DNA from 3 places in the Sporosarcina sp. E16_3 genome. Region 1 is predicted to be linked to each of the others. Evidence: riboswitches for the same ligand, from Rfam matches in the RefSeq annotation. Region 1 holds a riboswitch; each other region holds the start of a gene.
The links. Region 1 has a riboswitch for thiamine pyrophosphate ahead of thiT (energy-coupled thiamine transporter ThiT). Riboswitches for the same ligand answer to the same signal wherever they lie in the genome.

Region 1 (6,901 bases):
TCGAATGAACGAGATAAGTAGGCATTGAATACGCTAATCATGCCGTTCAGCCTCTCTTCGTCAGCTGTCAGCATTCCTGGTTCTGCATTCTCGATGATTTCTAATTGCTGAAAATCGAGTGCGTTTTTAATGAGTGATAGAAGATTATAATTTGTCGCAGGCGAGGGATTTGTGATGTTGTAAATCTTGCCGGCTTGTGCTTTACTTGCAGCCAATGCTAAAATATCAGCGACGTAATTGACTGGAACAAAGTTCGATGTTGCGTTTTTACTACCGACGACACGGTAAATAACATTGGCGTTGTCAACAGATCTAGCAATACGACGCTTGAACACATCAAGTGCCCGCATAAAACCGTAAAGAGTGAACTCGGAATCGGCTTCGCCTGTTTCTGAATCACCAACAATAATTGAAGGACGGAATATGGATACATCCATACAATCCGAATAGGAAAGGGCAAGATGTTCGGATTTTACTTTGCTTTCCTCATAAGGATTATGAACGTTTGCATCGATTGGATAGAGTGATTCTACACCATGCGCGCGTTTCCCCACTGTATAAGCGGTGCTGATATAAATGAATTGTTTTACTTTGAATAACTTAGCTAATTCTAGTGCGTTCTCTGTGCCACCATAATTGACCGCAAAGAGCTCTTCACGTAATTCCTCATCGAATTTTACAAGAGCAGCGATGTGATAAAAAAGGTCGACTTTGCCTTTCAAATCTTGAATGACATCGTCAGAAAGTCCGAATAGTGGTTGTGTAATATCGCCATTTAAAAGCCTGATTCTGGTAGCGGCATTCCCAGAAAGACCCGCCACAAGTCGTTCAGCCTTTTCCATATCCCGAACAAGTACGAATAATGTATGATCAGTTGTTTCGAGTAAGTTATTTAGTAATTTACCACCAAGAAAACCAGTAGAACCTGTTAAGAAAATCGTCAACCTAAATCCCTCCATGAATAGGACAGAAATTATCTCATCCAATTGCTATTCTAATTATCGCATATATGGTTGCTGATGTGAAAAATTAACGGTTTTTATGTTTGAAATGGAACGATCGAAGGAGTAAAAATAATGGGTTAAACGCCACTACATAATACCGTGTCTGCTTGAACAACTCCATCTAGCCTGCGTATTTGCATGTCACTGTTTATGTATATTCCGCATTAACGGGCAGTAAGCTCCCCGCTTCAAGTCTCCGAGGATACGAGAAGAATCAATGGTGATGAAGTTACCCAGATTGAAGATTAACTTTACCCAATTGAGGTAAACTAGTACCATAAGATTCAGATTGGTGGGGGAATCCGATGCTAGATGACAAATTGAAAAAACTTCAAAGCGAGTGGCTAGATGAGGCAACAATTTCTGCCATGCAGGAAAAAATGAGTAGCGGAGAGTTAACGGCTGAAGAGCTTACGTTTATGTATATTGACACAATTTCACATAGGAATAAAAATATAAATGCAGTGCTTGAGTTGAACCCACAAGCTGTGCAGATTGCAAGAGCACTTGACGTGGAACGACGCGAAAAAGGGATACGTTCACTTCTTCACGGTATTCCGATTCTATTGAAAGATAATATGGGGACTCGTGACATGATGCATACGAGCTGCGGGTCACTTGCGCTTAAGGATTTCTATGCGGTTGAAGATTCTTTTCTCGTTAAGAAATTACGTGATGCGGGAGCCATAATTCTCGGAAAGACGAATATGACAGAGTGGGCAAATTTTATGTCCGATCGGATGACCAATGGCTGGAGTTCACGTGGAGGCCAAGTGAATAATCCATATGGTTTATTTGAAGTTGGAGGATCGAGTTCGGGAGCTGGTGCAGGTATTGCCGCGAATATGGCAGCTGTGGCAATCGGTACGGAGACGACGGGGTCTATCCTTAATCCGTCAGCGCAGAATTCGCTTGTCGGTATTAAGCCGACTGTAGGAACAATTAGCCGTACAGGAGTGATTCCTCTTTCGAGCACACAGGACACTCCGGGACCTATGGCAAGGACGGTACACGATGCAGCAATTACATTCAGTCTACTGATTGGCGAGGATCTAGAAGACCCTGTAACAGCAGGGGCATCCTGTTTAGAAGGAATTGACTGGACGTCTGTTCTTGATACAAGAGCGCTCGAAGGTGTCCGTCTCGGCGTTGCACGAACTATTTTTGAACGAGAAGCATCTACGGAACGTTTGAACCTTTTTGATGCCGCGCTTAAAGAACTTGAAGCGGCGGGTGCCGTTATAATAGATGATTTAGACTTAAGAACAATGGAAAATGATCTTGGCTATAACGTGCTTCTCTACGAATTCAAAGCGTCCTTGAATGCGTATTTGGGAAAGACACCGGTAACCAATCCGATTCGAACATTATCCGATATTATCGATTTCAACAATAAACATGCAGAAGAAACATTAAAATTCGGTCAAGTAATGCTGGAAAAAGTGGAGCGAACAAGCGGAACATTGACGGAACGTGCTTATATTGAGGCACTTCTTCGTAATCGTCATCTGGCTGGAGACATTGCACTTGGCAAAGCATTTGATGAGCATACTATTCAAGCACTAGTATTTCCACAAGATCATGGATGCAGTTTCGGAGCAGCAGCCGGTTATCCATCTGTTACCGTTCCAGCAGCCTATTCCAAGGCAGGTGAACCGTTTGGTATTACATTTTCAGGGAAAGCATTTACTGAACCTAAATTAATTGGTTATGCATACGCGTTCGAACAGCGTGTCAACGCACGGAGAAAACCTTAATCAGTTTTGTCAGAAATAGAGTGTAGCAGAGCCTATTATGATAAACTGAAAGGAATAGAGTGAAAGTGGGGATAATGATGTCCTTCTTAGAAAATATGGACGAAATGTTTAAAGAAAAATGGAAGTTTGAGTACGAGATGCCAATCCAGGAGAAAATGATCCCTGAAATGCTGGCAGGTAAAGATATCGTTGCTGAGTCGCCGACGGGATCAGGTAAGACTCTTGCATTTGTCTTACCACTTATGCAGTTGGTTGATGGCGATAAAAACCAGACGCAGGCGCTTGTAATAACACCATCGCAGGAGCTGTCGATGCAAATCGTCAACGTTATCAGAGAATGGGTGACAGGAACAAATATTACGGTTACGCAACTAATTGGCGGAGCTAATATGCAGCGTCAGATTGAACAATTGAAGAAAAAGCCAACGATTGTTGTTGGGACGCCCGGCCGTTTGGCTGAACTTATCAAGGTCAGAAAGTTGAAAATGCACGATATTCGTCACATCGTTCTTGATGAAGGCGATCAACTTTTAGCGCGCGATCATCGGGTCACTGTAAAAAATATGATTGAAGCGGCAAATCCGGAAAGACAAGTTGTTGCCGTATCTGCAACAATTACGGATGAAATTGAAATTGTCGCTAGCAAATTTATGAATGACCCAATTCGTATCCAAGTTGGCGCTGAAGAAATGCCGAAATCGGGTAAGGTCGTCCATTCGTTTGTGAAGACAGATGCAAGGGATAAAACGGATGTACTGCGCGGGATTTCTTATTTGAAGGGAATTCGTGCTCTTGCATTTATTAATAATGTGGATCAGCTTCGCATGAAAGAAATGAAGCTCAAATATAACGAAGCACCGATTGCGGTTCTTCATTCAGAAATGACGAAATTTGAGAGACAGCAAACACTGGATAGTTTCCGTAAAGGCGAGTTGAAAATTTTGATAGCAACAGATCTTGCGGCACGGGGGCTAGACATTGATGGGTTAACGCATGTGATTCACATCGACGTGCCACATACGGTTGAACAATATTTACACCGTTCAGGCAGAACAGGACGGGCAGGCGGAGACGGGGAAGTATTGACATTGTTGTCATACCCAGAAGAGCGGGATTACCGTAAGTTGACTAAGGGAATTAAAACGGTTCAAAAAGTGTGGTATAAAGGCCACTTAGCAGAAGGAAATTCAAAAACAATTGCTGCTCCTAAAAAGAAATAAGAAAAGGTCTGTTTGGAAATCCGAGTACTTTGGATTTCTAGAAACAGACCTTTTCTAATTATTATAGTTGTGTCAAAATGATTGGTTCGCCTTTTGTGACGATAATTGTATGCTCGATTTGAGCTACAAGTGATTTGTCAGGTGTGATGAACGTCCAGCCATCTCCTGATTCGATAATATGATCTGCTTTTTCAGAAATAAACGGTTCAACTGCAAGAACCATACCTTCTTGTAGAAGTGTCTTATCCCAAGCGTCATAATAATTAAGTACATGCGAAGGTTCTTCGTGCAACGCTTTGCCGATGCCATGGCCAGTTAAGTTTTTGATCACTTTTAAGCCATGGTCTTTTGCTTCACGTTCAACTGCTTTACCGATTTGATTTAAGCTAGAACCTGCTTTAACTTTCGTCATTGCACGTTCAAATGCACTTTTAGCCACATCGCATAATTGTTGTTTCTTTTCATCGGGTGTACCGACAACGAATGAAATGCCAGTGTCAGCAAAATAACCATTGCAGGACCCTGAGACATCAATGTTAACGAGATCCCCATCTTCTATGACACGGGAACCAGGCATGCCGTGTGCAACTTCACTGTTAACACTGATGCATGTAAAACCAGGGAAATCATATTCTGCGATAGGACCTGAAATGGCACCTTTTTCTTCGAACAGGCGACCACCGATTTCATCAATTTCTTTCGTCGTTTTACCAGGGACAGTCGCTTCTTTCATCGCTTCCCTAATTTCAGCGACAATCTTACCGATTTTTTTTAACGCTTCAATTTCCTGTTCAGTTTTTGCAATCATTAAGTTCAAATCCTTTCTTCCGTTCATTCTTTTCTATATCATACTATATCATAATGAGCTGAACAAAAAAGCCTGCAAACTTAAAAAACGGTTGCAGGCTGTCGAATTATTTTCTTGGAATTGTCGTGCTGGTTGCTTTTTTTTCTTTCATTACTTTTCGGACAATCGGATAAACGATAGGTGCCAACTTAATGGCGGTTTTTACTAACTTTCCAATATTCATTACTGCTCACCCCTAAACAAAGCATATTTTACTTTCTTCCCGAATGAACGATTTCGTAAACATTCACTTCAATACTTTAACACCTTGAAACACATTCCAAATTAGAATAGCTATGAGCAGTAGGCCGTAAACTAGCATGAATAAGACAGGTGTTAATTGCCAAAAGCCAAAGTTTCCACTCGGCATTCCATCCATGCTATAGGTAAAAGAAAACATTGAAAAAGAAAAAATGATAAATCCTGCTATTAGAAGTACCACAGGAACAAGATGTGAAACGAGGGAGCGCTTGGCATGGTGTTTTACTTCACGGTCATCGGAAACAAAATAAACAATGACAGGTATAAGTAATGGGGTGAAGAAGACACTGAAATAGCATAGGGCAGCTAATAGTTTATTGTTTGACACAGGAATCCCTCCATTTAATTTTAACTATATAGGATTAGCAGCATCCCTATTAATCATCTTGCTTAAAGGATCCCCATCTTATACAATGAACTAGACAACTAAATTACTGGAACCACAGGGGGAGCCTATTTGGCTGAGATTGGACAAGACGTCCTGACCCTTAGAACCTGTAAGATTATTCTTGCGTAGGAATGTGGATGGAAAATGACATATTCGATGTCCCATCTATTTCGGGGTGTCTTTTTTTATGCCCACATCTTTCGCTGAGCTAGGAAAGGGAGGAATTAATTTGGATCGGAAAAGACTTCAACTTTTACTTGAAATAGCTATTTTAGGTGCAATTTCATTTGTTCTCGATAAAATCGGATTTTCAATGCCGCAAGGTGGCTCCGTTACGCTGTCGATGTTGCCAATTGTTGTCATGGCATTTAGATGGGGGATTGTAGGCGGCATGCTAACAGGCCTCGTCAGCGGTCTACTGCAACTGATGATGGGTGGATATGTTCTAAACGTGATACAAGCAGCGCTCGATTACTTCGTGGCTTACGCGCTCGTAGGGGTGGCAGGCGTTACACTTGCGTGGCTGTTAAGTGGTAAAGTGAAAGGCGACAAAGGATCAATGGTAGTAGCTATCGTAGTAGGTACTGTGATTGGCGGACTCTTACGCTTTGTGATCCACTTTATTGGTGGAATTGTATTCTTTGCATCATACGCGCCTGTTGGGCAACCAGTATGGCTTTATTCACTCGTTTACAATGCTAGTTACATGATTCCTGCAATAATCTTATCAGCAATTGTTGCGTCAATATTATTCACTACAGCACCGCGTCTATTAGAGCGGAAATAGAAAATCGCCGTTCTGCCCAATGTGGGAGGACGGCGATTTTTTTAGTGTCTAGACTCCAGTGCCTAGCCCCTGGGCCCACACGATGTGGGTCATGCAGCTATTGCGACAGGATGTCGCGATCCTAAGCTGCCTTCCTCTGTCGCTTCTGTCCTGTAAGTAAAGGCAAAAAAGCGCCTTTATTTACAGGCCTTTCAGCGCTTGTCGGGGCTGAACAGGCCCTTGCGCTTTTGTTAGTTAAATGTGAGTGCTTTTCTTCTGAAGAACATGAATCCTACTAGTGTAGCAGCGAGAAATAGGGCTGCGGCGGAAACGAATAGTTCATCTGTACCGTTTTTTACAGTGATACCTATAAATGCCCATATAAAGACTGTGCTAAATGCAACATCCGCATAATGGTATAAAAAATGAAGTGCGATAGCGGTTGCGATCGTTAAGTAGATAACGGTCCATAACGGGTTACTTAGTCCCCAACCAGACCACTCGTGTAGCGTAAGGACATAACTGATATTCGCAATGGTCGCGACAAAAGACCATCCTAGATAGAAAGCAATCGGAACTCTACCCTGAAAATGATTATCCTTTATAGAATAAGTAAAATAAATTGTCAACAGTGTTAGAAGAAGTGCTAGGTTGGTAA
Region 2 (6,901 bases), on a different contig from region 1:
TCGATAATACCGGACTTTGTTTCCTTTGCCTTTTGTATAACCGATAGTCGGAACTTTTGCTTTATCAATATTTTCTTGTCCATACGTGAAGTGTATATTTGAAAGAACGATATATTTTCCGAATTTCCCTTCGTCTTTTCGATTGACACGGATGCGCAACTGGTTTTCCAAATCATACGTACAACTTTGATTGCCATAGGTTTCATCTTTTGATCCGATAAACGTAAACTGCGAGGCACGGGCTTTTTCCCAGTTGTTTTTCCACTGTTCGAATGATAAATCATTTTCTGTAAGATGAAATTGCTTGTGAAATAACTTTTTCGAGCCGAAACACAAACGAGCAACGCCACACTTTTCATCACATTCCAGGCGTTCCATTTTTACTTGTAAACGATGTAGCTTCCTCTTTTTTTGATGAATAGCCATTTTTAATTTCCGGTAACTGTTCACTTTTTTCAAAAAAGAAGGCTCATCTCCTCTCATTTTTACTAAAGTGTTTTGGGCCTTTTCTTTTTGTGCAATCTTTTTCGTCAGGAATTTTCTGGTTTGATAAATCTTTTCTTTCGTTTCTTCGATATGTAGTTTTGTTACTTCTTTTTTCGATGATACTCGGCCATCCAATTGGTTTTTAATGCTGTTGTATTGCATTGCGGTGAGTTGATAGTTTGCACAATACTCTACTTTTAGCTGATTTGTCGGTTTTTTTCGAACGTATACATCAACAAACAACCTTCTCTCTATCCGACCAAATTCCTTAGCGTACTGTTGGAAATAGACGTAAACAGGAATTTCACTATAATCAAGAAGAACAATCATCCCGTTCTTCAATTTCGTTTGATAGGTTCGGAACATGGATGATTGCCTCCTCGACTGTTTTTTAATCCGCGGCCCGTATAATTGCTCGAAGATAGTAATCTTAATTCACGAATTATATATCTAAATACCCGTAACCACAGCAGATTAAACCCTATTACTGTCGAATAACTAAATCAGTAATTCGGAATATCTATGTATACGCGTGTTATTATACGTATGTCTATTTAAAATGTTAACTGCTGTATACCCTTAAACGTTTGATGAAATTCCTTCAGGTAGAAATTTGTGCTTGGCTTGATGAAAATAAGAAAAGAGAACCCGTATTAATCCGGATTCTCATGTTCCTAATGGTATGGTGAAATATGATATATGTCTTGCCCAAGCAGAAAATAGCTTAATGGCAATCGCTGATAAATACCCAGTTAAATCATCAACCCAACAACCGCGCCGCAATTTTCTTCGCTGTCACAACATCCTTCGTTCCATGCACAAGCATGCGGCCGTCACGGAATAGTACGATGCGGTGGCCGCTATATTCACAGGCGACGAGATGTGGATTGTGGATTAAATTAGAAACAGTTCCGCGAATTGATTCGGCGAAAGGGAGGAGCTCAAACTTTCTACTTTTAGGCCAAGACAATTGGACGGTGTCACGTCCACAAAGCACCGCTGTTTTCATAGACTCATGGGCTGAAAGGAACGGATACACAGCATTTTCGGAACAGCTTGGACAACCCGCTTTCTTCATGCTTGCAACTCCAATTGAAGCTCGGTTGCCTGTCCATAAATCAACAGATTCAAGTTTTGGTTCAAATGGTGTTCTCGTTATATATTTTAACACGTCAGCAACTTGGCGAGCAGCTGTAGTAACGACAATCGGGCTGATAACGCCGACTGTGTCACATGTCAATGTCTGTGATGGCAATGTCTCTAGTAAACAATGCAGACACGGTTGATTGTCTTGAATGCCGATCGGGAACGTCAGGCCATAACTGCCAACACATGCGCCCATGAAAAAAGGGATGCCGAGTTTTAGCGCCGCATCGTTCGCCAGCAGCCGTGTTTCAATATTGTCTGTTGCATCCAGCACTACATCATGTCCACCCATCAAATCAAGGACGTTTTGCGACGTGACATCGATAACAATTCCTGTTACATCTACATCGCTATTAATCGCAGTCAATCGCTTCTCGGCGGCAACCGCTTTTGGCAATTGCTCAATGACGTCTTGCTCGATATACAGTTGCTGGCGATGCAGATTGGTCCACTCGATAATATCCCGGTCAACAATCGTTACGCGCCCAACGCCTGCACGGACTAGCATTTCAGCACCAGATGAGCCAAGCGCGCCGGCACCTAATATGAAAACACTTGCCGTACGTATTTTTTTCTGTCCATCTTCGCCAATTGGGGCAAATAGCTCCTGGCGGGAATATCTCTCGCTCAAATGGTTACAAGCCCTTCTGTAGGGCTGCTCGCAACCGCGTAATCGCGCTCAGGCATACGACCCGCTTCATAGCCAAGTCGTCCTGCTTCGATTGCGAGTTTCATGGCAAGGGCCATTTTAATGGGGTCTCCAGCTTCTGAAACCGCTGTGTTCAATAATACCCCGTCCGCACCTAGCTCCATCGCATAAGCTGCATCTTTCGGCGAGCCGATTCCTGCATCGATAATAACCGGTACAGTGGATTTTTCAATGATGAACGACAAGTTGAGTGGATTCAAAATACCGCGCCCTGATCCAATTGGGGATGCACCTGGCATGATTGCGTGAACACCCATTTCGCATAATCTGCGCGCAAGCACAACATCATCCGACGTATAAGGAAGGACGATGAACCCTTCATCCAACAGCATTTCTGTTGCGCGAAGTGTCTCTACTGGATCGGGGAGTAATGATTGGTCACAGCCGATGATTTCAACTTTTATCATGTCGCAAAGCCCTGATGCTTTTGCCAGTTTCGCGATGCGCACCGCTTCTTCAGCTGTTTTTGCGCCAGCTGTATTTGGCAATAGCGTGTATTTTGACAGATCAAGTTGTTCAAGGAAATTTGGTTGTGATGGCTCAAAGATATTCATACGTCTTACTGCGAATGTTAGAATTTCTGACTCTGATACTCGCGCCGCCTCTTTTTGCACATCAAATGACGGGTATTTTCCTGTTCCTAGTAGCAGTCTTGAGTTGAATGTTTTATTGCCGATTGTTAGCATAATTATCCTCCTCCTACAAAGTGAATGATTTCAATTTGGTCGCGGTCATTGATGGGCAAGTCATATGCGTCTTTCGCAAGAATATCTCTGTTCATTTCCACGATGACGATGCGTTCCGCAAGTTCCAGATGCCCTAGCAGTTCCTGCACATTACCAACTTCTGCCGGCATGTCATACCGATTGCCGTTCAGTTCGATTGTTCGCTTCATGAAAAACCCCCCTTTTCGGATCAAATGCCTTAATCCGCTCTCTATTCACTTCATTTCCGATGATTAAATCTCGAATCAAGCAGGCAGTTACGGGTGCCAATAAAATCCCATTCCTGAAATGACCCGCCGCGATATACATATTCTTGTTCCCGGGAACCCGACCGATATACGGCAATTCATCAATGGTTTTCGGACGCAGACCTGCCCATCTGTTCATAACAGGAAGGTGAGAAAGACCAGGAATAAATCGTTCTGCAATTGCATTCAACGCCAGATTACCGGCATCTGTTATCTGCAAATCTGTAAGTCCCTGTTCCATCGTAGCCCCGATGACAAGCGTTCCATCCGGGCGAGGAATGACGTAACAGCCATTATGAAAAAGTGTATAAGGTAAGTGCCTGCCCATCGCGTTGAGTTGCATACATTGGCCTTTCACTGCCGTCATTTGAAGCCTTGGCACAAGCTTGGCACTCGCTGTACCACCTGCAATCACTACATGTCTTGCTGTGATAACGGACGCTCCAATGCGTATCTGATAGCCGTCATGCAACGTTGTGATCTCATCGACTTGAGCCTGTTCTGAAACAGTTGCACCCAAACGTTTAGCTGCTGCGCAAAATGCCAGGCAAGCCTTTTCGGGATGAACATGGACATCTTCCTTAAAAAGATATGCACCAAAAGCAGGTGCGGCGACATGCGGAATTCGTTCGCGAACTTGTTCAGCTGAAAGATAAGCTGCGTTATTCCAGCGGGAGAGGGCAATTCGTTCTTCTTCGGAACAAGCGAATTGAACAATTCCACCAGCTGTATAACCGATGTCGGCATCTTTTTCGAGCTTAAATTCTTGATACAGTGCCTGACTTTCGCGTGCGAATGAATAAAAGGTGTCATTTAAGTATTCAGAGTGAGCACCAAGCATTCCACCGGCTGCCCGAGTGGTGCCTTGGGCGATTTTATCGCGTTCAACAAGGTGAACAGACAAGCACTCTTTTGCTAAATAGTAAGCGATGCTGCAACCGATAATTCCCCCGCCAATTACGACTACATCAACTTGTTGTGGCATGGCTGGCATCCTTATAGGCTGTCGCAGCAATATCGGGATTGTCACTGCCGAAAATGGATGACATCACCGCAATCCCTGCAACTCCGCCTTGGTTTAATTGCGGAAGGTGGTGCGGTTGAATGCCGCCAATCGCATAGACGGGAATGGGTAGCGATTCAAGGATTTGAAAAAGCTCATCGGTTCCGCGGGGCGGTAGGCCAACTTTTGAACTTGTCTCGAATAAATGACCATAGAGAACCCAGTCGGCACCTGCCTTATATGCAGTTTCAGCTTCATCCAAAGAGTGGACAGATCTGCCAAATGAGATAACGGGATATTGTTTTTTGAGTAGCGCTAGCGGTGCGTCGTTTCCGGGTAGTTGTACTTTTTTAATCCCCGAAATTGAAGCGACATTCGTTCGCCCGTGGACAATTAGTTTGGTTGAATCAAAGCCCGATTCAATTAATTGTTGAATCAACGCTATTACTTCTGAATCCGTTTTAGACTTTTCACGTAAGAAGGCGGCGTCGATAGAAGATTCGATTGATAATAAGGTATGAAGCAATTGACTAGTTTCCATTTTGTCATCTGTTACGGCGATTATTTTCATTAAACTTCTCCTTATCCAAAAGAAATAGTAAAGGTTTTTACCTCGGAACAGTGTCTAGTTGCAGGCGCCAGCCCCTCAGGTCATAAGCAATCCAGCTATGTGGCAAAGAGCGCCACGTCTCTGGATCGACTTATGCCTGTCGGAGCTGGGCGGCGCCTTCCGCTTTTCAATATAAAAAGACCACTCTCCAGGTATGGAAAGTGGTCTGTCGATGGCATTAGAATGCACTGATAGGAAGACACGCCACTTCCCTACGCAGGTACAAACCTGTTCAGGTGATAAGGGTAGCGGAGTGGAACTCGTTTCTCAGTCCTTTAAAAGGATTCCCCTAATGGTCGAATATGGTATGAAGTTGTCAATCTATTAGTAGCATAGCATGTCAATGGAATGAATGAAAGGATGAACAGTTGCGCTTAGTCGTCTAAGTGGACGTTATGATGCACTTGTTGAACATCTTCCAACTCATCGAGGACATCAATCATTTTTTCGAATTGTGCTTGTGCTTCTGGTGAAAGAGTCAAGTCGTTTTGCGCCAGCATTGTTATTTCAGCGACGTTAAATTCTGTAATACCGGCACCTTTCAATACTTCCTGAACGACGTGGAACTGGTCGGGTTCAGCATAAATGATGACTGATTCCTCTTCCTCCAAAATATCACGCACTTCGACGTCCGCATCCATTAACAGTTCGAGAACATCGTCGGCAGATTTACCTTCAATTCCAATAACTGCAGTCGCATCGAACATATAGGAAACGGATCCGCTGACGCCCATATTACCACCATTTTTACCGAATGCAGCACGTACTTCTGATGCTGTACGATTGACGTTATTTGTCAGTGTATCGACAATAACCATCGAGCCGTTAGGTCCGAATCCTTCATAACGAAGCTCAGTAAAGTTTTCTTCTGAACCGCCTTTTGCTTTTTCAATCGCACGGTCAATAATTGCTTTTGGTACACTGTATGTTTTTGCGCGTTCTACAACAAATTTTAGCGCTTGATTCAATTCAGGATCTGGCTCACCTTGCTTCGCTACTACGTAAATTTCACGTCCGAATTTTGCATAAATGCGACTCGTGTCCGCATCTCTTGACGCTTTTTTCTCTTTGATATTGTTCCATTTACGGCCCATGAAGTTCCACTCGCTTTCGATTTAACATAGATTTACTACAATAAGTATACAACAAGTGTATGCAAGTAGACGAGTGGGAATTTCAAAAAATGGGGAGGCTAGTTGTGTCGGGAGAGAATAGTGCATTCACTGTTGTCTGGTTCCTTGAATCTGTCGTAGAATTTGTCTGCTATCGTACAGTTTTGTCGTGACAAGAAGAACAATATCCGATATTTAAGAATAACTCTTTTTCTTATGACGATTCTCAATTATACTAAAGGTGAACGTTCATCCTACTATAGAAGGGAACATAAACATGGAACTCATATATAAAGGAAAGACGAAAGATGTATATAAACTGGACGACAGCAATGTGCTGCTGAAATTTAAAGATGATGTAACCGGAGAAGACGGGGTTTTCGATCCTGGTGCGAACACAGTCGGCTTATCGATTGAAGGTGCAGGGCAATCTGGATTGCGGATGACAACGTTTTTCTTTGAGAAAATGGCTGATAAAGATATTCCGACTCATTATGTAGATGCTAATATTGAAGAAGTAACGATGACAGTACGATCTGCGAAAGTATTTGGTAAAGGTCTCGAAGTGATTTGTAGATACCGTGCAGTTGGAAGTTTCTTGCGCAGATACGGCGCGTATTGCGAAGAGGGACAACCCCTGGACGCATTCGTCGAAGTAACGCTAAAAGACGACGATCGCCAAGACCCGCCGATTAACAAGGATGGACTTGCACAACTCGGTCTATTGACGACAGATGAATACGTTACACTTGAAGCGTTGACGAAAGAAATTTCAGGCGTAGTTAAAGCCGAACTTGCAGCTAAAGGTCTTGACTTGTATGATATTAAACTTGAGTTTGGACGCGATGCTGAAACAGGTAAG
Region 3 (6,901 bases), on a different contig from region 1:
CTGTTTTTGTTTTTGTCATTTTTACCGTCTCCTCTATTGTTGTCCTAGTTGTCTTTCCGAATAACCTGTCTAAAAAACTCATTTTTTTGTCTCCACTTCTTGTTTCATTTCCCGAAAATTGTTTTGTACCATTCTGCCGCCGCATCCACTTCTGTACGCGTCAACGAATGACCGTTCATTTCCCAGTGAACTTCCGTCACCGCTCCCGCGCCTGCCAACAATTCATCCAGATCTTCCGACTCCTTCGCAGGACATATCGGATCGTTTTTCCCCGCGGTGATAAAGACTGGAACGCCAGCTAAATCGGGCAAGTCGATTCCACGTCGAGGAACCATCGGGTGATGAAGAATTGCGCCTTTCAAAGCCTCTGCATAATGGAACAGCAAACTTGCAGCGATGTTCGCTCCATTAGAATAACCAACCGCAATGACATTCAACCTGTCAAAGCCATTTTCTTTAGCAGCTTCATCAAGAAACGAATTTAATTCCTTCGTACGGAAGATTAAATCCTCTTCATCAAATATACCTTCTGCCAATCTACGGAAGAAACGCGGCATGCCGTTTTCAAGGACATTTCCTCGAACACTTAGTACACCAGCATCCGGGTCAATTAAGTCAGCAAGTCCCAGTAAATCTTGTTCAGTGCCTCCTGTACCATGAAGCAAAAGCAACACCGGTTTCGAATCATCTTTACCTGGTTTATAGATATGTTTCATAGCTCAATTTCTCCTTATTTAATCAATTTCGCGCACTACAAAAGGGATCAAAGATGATTCCAACTGTTCGCGATTTTTTTCATATTGCGCTGGAAGCATGAGGTTTTCACCCATCGTTTCCACTGACTCATCATGTGCAAATCCTGGTGCGTCAGTTGCGATTTCAAACAAAATATTCCCATGTTCTCGGAAGTAAATCGCATTGAAATAGTTTCTGTCTTTCACCGGCGTCACACCGTAACCGTTCTCTTCAACAAGTGATTTCCAGTCCAGTTGATCCGCATCATCTTCAGCACGCCAAGCGATATGGTGAACTGTACCGACACCCATTTGTGCACGACCTGATGATGTCGTTTTCACATCGATGACATTGCCGATGTCTGCTGTTGAGCGAAAACGAATGTATTCGCCTTCTTCACCGACTTTTTCAAGCCCCATAACCTGTTCAAGAAGATGAGCTGTTTTTTCAGGTTGAGCAGATAATAGCGTTGCGCCGCCGAACCCTTTTATGGCGACATCCGCAGTTACTTCACCAACCGTCCATTCATTCTTTACCCCATCTTCTCGCTCGACAATCTCAATTTTTAAACCGTGTGGATCATCAAATGATACATATGTTTCGCCAAAACGGTTTGATTTGCTAAACGCAATCTTAAATTTCTCAAGACGATTTTCCCAGAAAGTCATTGCCCCAACTGGCACTGCGTACGACGTAACACCGACTTGACCATCCCCAATTGTTCCTTGGCGAGCATTAGGCCATGTGAAAAATGTAATGATCGTACCCGGTGCACCGTTTCCATCACCAAAGTAAAGGTGGTGCGTGCCCGGATCATCGAAGTTGACGGTTTTCTTTACAAGACGTAACCCAAGAACCCCCCCGTAAAAGTCGACGTTTTCTTGCGGATGTCCGACGATTGCAGTTATATGATGAATACCCATTGATTTTTTCTTCATATCGATTCTCTCCTTATATTTTAGTAGAAGGTTATTTATCTTGAATTCAAGGTAATCATAACAAGTGATGTTTTCATTGTCAATAAGTTGGCTTGAATATGCATTTAATACTGACTTAGACATTCCCTTTTCAGATATTCAAAAACCCTTCCATTCATGACACTGGAAGGGTTCATCGTTTACTATTCAAAATTTGATATTCGCCAGTATTGCCATGCAATTACTTCCGACATCCATGCAAGCCCCTTACTTTCCGCCTGGTGGATTGGCTTCCAGTCATCCCCTGCGCCGCGCATCAAGTAAATCTCATGATGGGGCGCCTGATCGTGGTAGCCCGTCATATCAAAAGTTCCGTCACGCCGCATAACTGCACGTACTTCATAGTTAATGTCAGGTGCCGTTGAAAGGGGATTTCCAACAGCATGTAAGAGACAAAATCCCGCTTCGTCTTCCCCGTGATTCGTCCGTTTCAACATAATCCCGTCGGGTGAAGCAGTCGCTTGTTTCCTAAAGCGCTTGAAAGCATCATAGGCAATCGACGGTCCAACATCCCGCGTAAACGTCAACGGAGAACGTTCAAGATCATACGCCAGTTCGACGGCCACCCGCGTGCGATAAGCCGCCCCATTTACATCAAATCCCCTGTCATCCCCTTTAAAATAACGATTTCGCGACAATAGATTTGGATTCAACACCCAGTCATCCTTTAAAAACGTCATGTAGCGGAATCCCCATCTGTCTACATTTGGGCGGCGCACTCTGTCTTGAACAGGAATTAGTAACTCTACCGGCTTGGCAATGACTTTGGTCACCGAAAACCATTCAATCGTAGCTTCTACCTTCGATGAAACCGGGTTCAACATCCCAAATACAGTGGAGACAATCGACTGAAATACGTTAAATCGTTCTTCCGACTTCACAAGCGGACGCTTCGATTCAATGGTATACGTATAGATTTCATCCAATGAAAAATCCCTGTCAATGTAGCGATTGTTGGCCACAGTTGTCATGTACGTCCCATTTCGGTATACGTCATACTCAGCGACATCCTTCATTTCCTCCCAGGACAACGCAATTTGCGTCTTGGCGACAATCGTTGTCATGACGAGCGACTGAAGCGGGTTTTCCTTGTTTTTCTGTTCAGCAAATGCTGACGTCTGCATGACAATAATATCAACAACGACGCCAGCTTCCACACGTTCGATTACGTAATTATATAGTTTCGCATGCTTGAAATCACCATCACTAAATTCGGAGACCGTTCCTTCATACAAATGATGTCCGTCTTTATAGACGCAGTAAGTTCCTCCGACATCATTCCATGTGAAATAAATCAAATCCGCCTTATGCAAAACGGTTTGTATTTCAAACAGTTTCTTTTTCATCCGCACACCACGCCCCTTACTCGTAAGTGTGGTGTATTTCGCGAATGGTTAAACATTACATTTCGATACCTGTCAACGAAAGTAGGACTGCGCCTTTTAAACGGCTTGCTGCTTCTCCAGCATCTTCTTCACCGGAAATCGCGGAAATAACCGCTACCCCTGAAGCACCCGCTTTAATAACAGCTCCGGCTCTGCGTTCTGAAATCCCGCCAATCGCAACAATTGGTAATCCAGGTAGCAACGATGCCACCTCCCTAATTGTTTCGATACCAATAACAGGTTGCGTATCCGTTTTTGTCTGTGTCTCGTAAACTGGACCAAGACCGATATAATCTGCCCCGGCATCAGCTGCTGCAATCGCTTCCGTTACACTATGCGTCGAAACACCAATCAGCATATCTGGGCCGACCTTATCACGCACTACTGAAATATATCCGTCTTCCTGCCCGATATGAATACCATCCGCGGCTATTTCAATCGCAAGGTCTATATCATCATTGACGATGAAGGGCACACTATATTGTTCACATAATTGCTGACACGCAAGTGCGAAAGCCTTCAATTCTTCACCCGTTAACGCGCCGGGACCTTTTTCACGTAATTGAAAGCTCGTTACGCCGCCCTTTAGCGCCTCTTCTAAGACATGCAACGGATCGCGTCCCGCCAAATTCACTGTACCCATGATGAAATATAAGTTAACTGTTTGCTTATCCATAAACTACAACCCCTTCCATTGTCTTGTTGCCGCGGCGTCCATATGCCCAATGATTCGTCGGACCATGACCGCCACCAATTTTAAGTCCATCTTCAATTGCTGCGTGGATGAAACATTTTGCAGATACAACTGCATTTGCTGCAGTTTCGCCATTTGCCAAAAACGCTGTCAGTGCCGCTGAATACGTGCACCCCGTTCCATGCGTGTCTTTCGTATCAATCCACGGTGCACGAACCAAAAACCGTTCCCCGTCGGCCCCCATGAACAAATCTTCCGCAAAAGATGCTTCTTTTCGATGGCCCCCTTTTATGAGAACCGCCCTCGCGCCCAGGGCTATTATATGCTTCGCTGCTTGTTCTATGTCTATTTCCGACTTTATCACCATTCCAGCAAGTACTTCTGCCTCCGGAATATTAGGAGTCACAATAGCTGCATGTGGTAGAAGAACCGTCTTCAACGCCTCAACCGCTTCATCTTTTAACAATGAAGCACCGCCCTTCGCAATCATTACCGGATCAATGACGAGCGGAATGCCACGCCAATGAAATGCATCTGCCACCGCATGGATAATCTCCGCCGAAAATAACATACCTGTCTTTATCGCTTTTATGTCGAAGTCTTCCATAACTGCCCGAATTTGCGCCGTAACAACAGCAGCGTCAATCGGTTGTATCGCCGACACCCCACATGTATTTTGAGCTGTTACCGCCGTCAGTGCCGATGTACCAAACACGCCTAGTTCCTGAAATGTCTTCAAGTCCGCCTGTATACCTGCCCCGCCGCCACTATCCGACCCCGCAATTGTCAATGCCACATGTACCAACTGATTCGCCACCCTTTTATTTATACTAAAAAGCCGCTTTCCGGTGGCGTAAGAAAGCGGCTAGCCATTTAGCTGTTCGTAAAAGGCGTACCCACTTTCCTACGCCGGTATAATCCGGATCAGGTTCCAAGGGTCCGCGCATTCATGCACGTCTCAGCCTAAAAAAGGCTCCCCTAGTGGTTGTTGTAATATTCAGCTTTGAGTTAAGTGTAACATAGTTGATGTAAATACGTGGGAATGATTGGTCTACTTCTGCTAATTAGTTTATTCTATTCAAAGGTCGGGAAGAGTATAGGTGAGGACATAAAGAGAAGGAAGGCGCAGTATATGAACAAAGCAGACAGCAGACCGAATAATCCCGACAAATCCATGTGGCTCAGTCTTTTCGGAGTACTCGTTATTATCGCAGGTGTCATACTAACTAATCTTACAATGCGTTAACATTCCCAACCAAAAGGCAGTTTCCCTAAACCAAAAAGGTTCGAGAAACTGCCTGCTTTTCATCTTTCTTATACGCTAAATTTGACCTTACGCCAATTTTTCAGTAGCCGCGAAGTACGTATCCTCTTTCTCAGGGTCAAACCGACCTTCCCACTTCGACAATACGACAGTCGCCAGCGCGTTACCAACAACATTGACAGCCGTACGTGCCATATCTAGAATCCGATCGATCCCTGCAATAAACGCCAAGCCTTCCAGTGGTATACCAACAGTCCCCAAAGTCGCTAGTAAAACAACGAACGAAGCCCCCGGCACCCCTGCCATGCCTTTTGACGTTACCATTAAGACCAGCACTAACGTAATTTGTTCCGAAATACTCAATTCAATCCCATACATCTGAGCGATGAACATCGCCGCCAACGCCTGATACAACGTTGATCCATCCAGGTTAAATGAATACCCCGTCGGAATAACAAAGGAGACGATATCTTTCGGACAACCGAACTTCTCCATTTTCTCCATAATTCTAGGCAACACCGTTTCCGAACTTGCTGTGGTAAACGCCAAAAGCAGTTCATCTTTCAGCACTTTCATAAGGCGGAAAATACTCGTACCAACCATTTTTGCAATGATGCCCAAGACAACAATAATAAAGAAAATCATCGTTACATAGACAAGTAGCGCCAGTTTTCCAAGTGGGATCAATGATTGCAATCCAAATTTCGAAACCGTTACACCGATTAACCCAAATACCCCAATCGGTGCGAATTTCATAACCAAGTTCGTAACCCAGAACATGGCATCCGCAGTTCCTTGGAAAAATGCCAGCACGGGTTTTCCTCTATCACCAATCGCAGCAACCCCTAAACCAAACAAAACGGAGAAGAAAATAATCGACAACATATTCCCCTCACCCAAGGACTGAATAATATTCGTCGGAACAATATTGACAATGATGTCAATGAGGCCGTTATCCGCCATGGCTTCAGTCGTTTCAACATGCTTGGATATATCCGTTTTCGTAAGCGCAGACATGTCGATGCCCATACCTGGCTGGAATAGGTTAGCAGCCAACAAACCGACAAGTATCGCAATCGTCGTAACAACTTCAAAATAGATCAATGTTTTCCCGCCAAGTTTACCTAATTTCTTGATATCCCCAGTCCCAGCAACGCCAATAATTAATGTAGAAACGATAATTGGAACCACAATCATTTTAATCATGCTAATGAAGATTGTACCAAGTGGTTGCAAATAGGTTTCCACAGCCGGATTCCCGTAAAAAATGCCACCCACAGCAATCCCTAAAATTAATCCCGCAAGAATTTGATAGGCTAAAGTAAATTTAAATTTTTTCTTCATCAATCATTCACCCCTTCTCCAAAATGAAACCGCTTCCATAGTTCAGGATTAGGTTTAGAGATAATAATAGGGTCAACTTATCAAATCCGACGAAATCCTACATTTTTTAATTCAGTATTTTCTTAAAGTTAGGTAGTCGTACTCAAGTCTGACCAAACTTATCACCGGTTTCAAGGTATAAAACTTGAATAAATTTCTTACAATTAATTTTCACTTTCATTGGCTCATGACTGTCTTCTTGAATCTGTTTCATTCGATTACGTATTTCTTGAAAGTCAAAATAACGAGGTGCATAATACTCAAACTCTCGAGTCGTGTAATCCACCGCTCCCAACGAAGCCAAATGATTGATAGCCACAAGAATCGTTCTGCGAATCCGTTGCTCAATCGCTTTACTTTCTTTGTTGATGTCCACATTACTCATCTTGCCTGCAACCGCTTCATATAGCTCTTTTAACGGCGGTAATTGGCTACCCCGCCCCTGCTGACTCATTAGAATTTC

Region 2: it holds a riboswitch for thiamine pyrophosphate, as region 1 does, so the genes downstream of both, I2483_RS03660 (thiamine phosphate synthase) here and thiT (energy-coupled thiamine transporter ThiT) in region 1, are expected to answer to the same signal.
Region 3: it holds a riboswitch for thiamine pyrophosphate, as region 1 does, so the genes downstream of both, thiD (bifunctional hydroxymethylpyrimidine kinase/phosphomethylpyrimidine kinase) here and thiT (energy-coupled thiamine transporter ThiT) in region 1, are expected to answer to the same signal.

What each region holds. Positions count from the first base shown of each region.
Region 1 is NZ_JADPRX010000010.1:52,432-59,332, forward strand. Features, by position in the region: gene I2483_RS08410 (SDR family oxidoreductase) at 1-944, opposite strand, end outside; gene I2483_RS08415 (amidase family protein) at 1,310-2,761, shown strand; gene I2483_RS08420 (DEAD/DEAH box helicase) at 2,839-3,981, shown strand; gene map (type I methionyl aminopeptidase) at 4,043-4,789, opposite strand; gene I2483_RS19385 (hypothetical protein) at 4,896-5,012, opposite strand; gene I2483_RS08430 (magnetosome magnetite crystal formation protein family) at 5,076-5,417, opposite strand; TPP riboswitch at 5,525-5,626, shown strand; gene thiT (energy-coupled thiamine transporter ThiT) at 5,707-6,264, shown strand; gene I2483_RS08440 (tryptophan-rich sensory protein) at 6,495-6,901, opposite strand, start outside.
Region 2 is NZ_JADPRX010000003.1:4,942-11,842, reverse strand. Features, by position in the region: gene I2483_RS03685 (IS200/IS605 family accessory protein TnpB-related protein) at 1-852, opposite strand, end outside; gene I2483_RS03680 (ThiF family adenylyltransferase) at 1,247-2,263, opposite strand; gene I2483_RS03675 (thiazole synthase) at 2,260-3,033, opposite strand; gene thiS (sulfur carrier protein ThiS) at 3,030-3,236, opposite strand; gene thiO (glycine oxidase ThiO) at 3,199-4,299, opposite strand; gene I2483_RS03660 (thiamine phosphate synthase) at 4,283-4,888, opposite strand; TPP riboswitch at 5,120-5,228, opposite strand; gene I2483_RS03655 (YebC/PmpR family DNA-binding transcriptional regulator) at 5,302-6,021, opposite strand; gene I2483_RS03650 (phosphoribosylaminoimidazolesuccinocarboxamide synthase) at 6,317-6,901, shown strand, end outside.
Region 3 is NZ_JADPRX010000003.1:150,943-157,843, forward strand. Features, by position in the region: gene wrbA (NAD(P)H:quinone oxidoreductase) at 1-82, opposite strand, end outside; gene I2483_RS04480 (alpha/beta hydrolase) at 105-716, opposite strand; gene I2483_RS04485 (ring-cleaving dioxygenase) at 735-1,673, opposite strand; gene I2483_RS04490 (DUF3238 domain-containing protein) at 1,856-3,058, opposite strand; gene thiE (thiamine phosphate synthase) at 3,114-3,773, opposite strand; gene thiD (bifunctional hydroxymethylpyrimidine kinase/phosphomethylpyrimidine kinase) at 3,766-4,596, opposite strand; TPP riboswitch at 4,676-4,781, opposite strand; gene I2483_RS04505 (cation:dicarboxylate symporter family transporter) at 5,125-6,399, opposite strand; gene I2483_RS04510 (response regulator) at 6,542-6,901, opposite strand, start outside.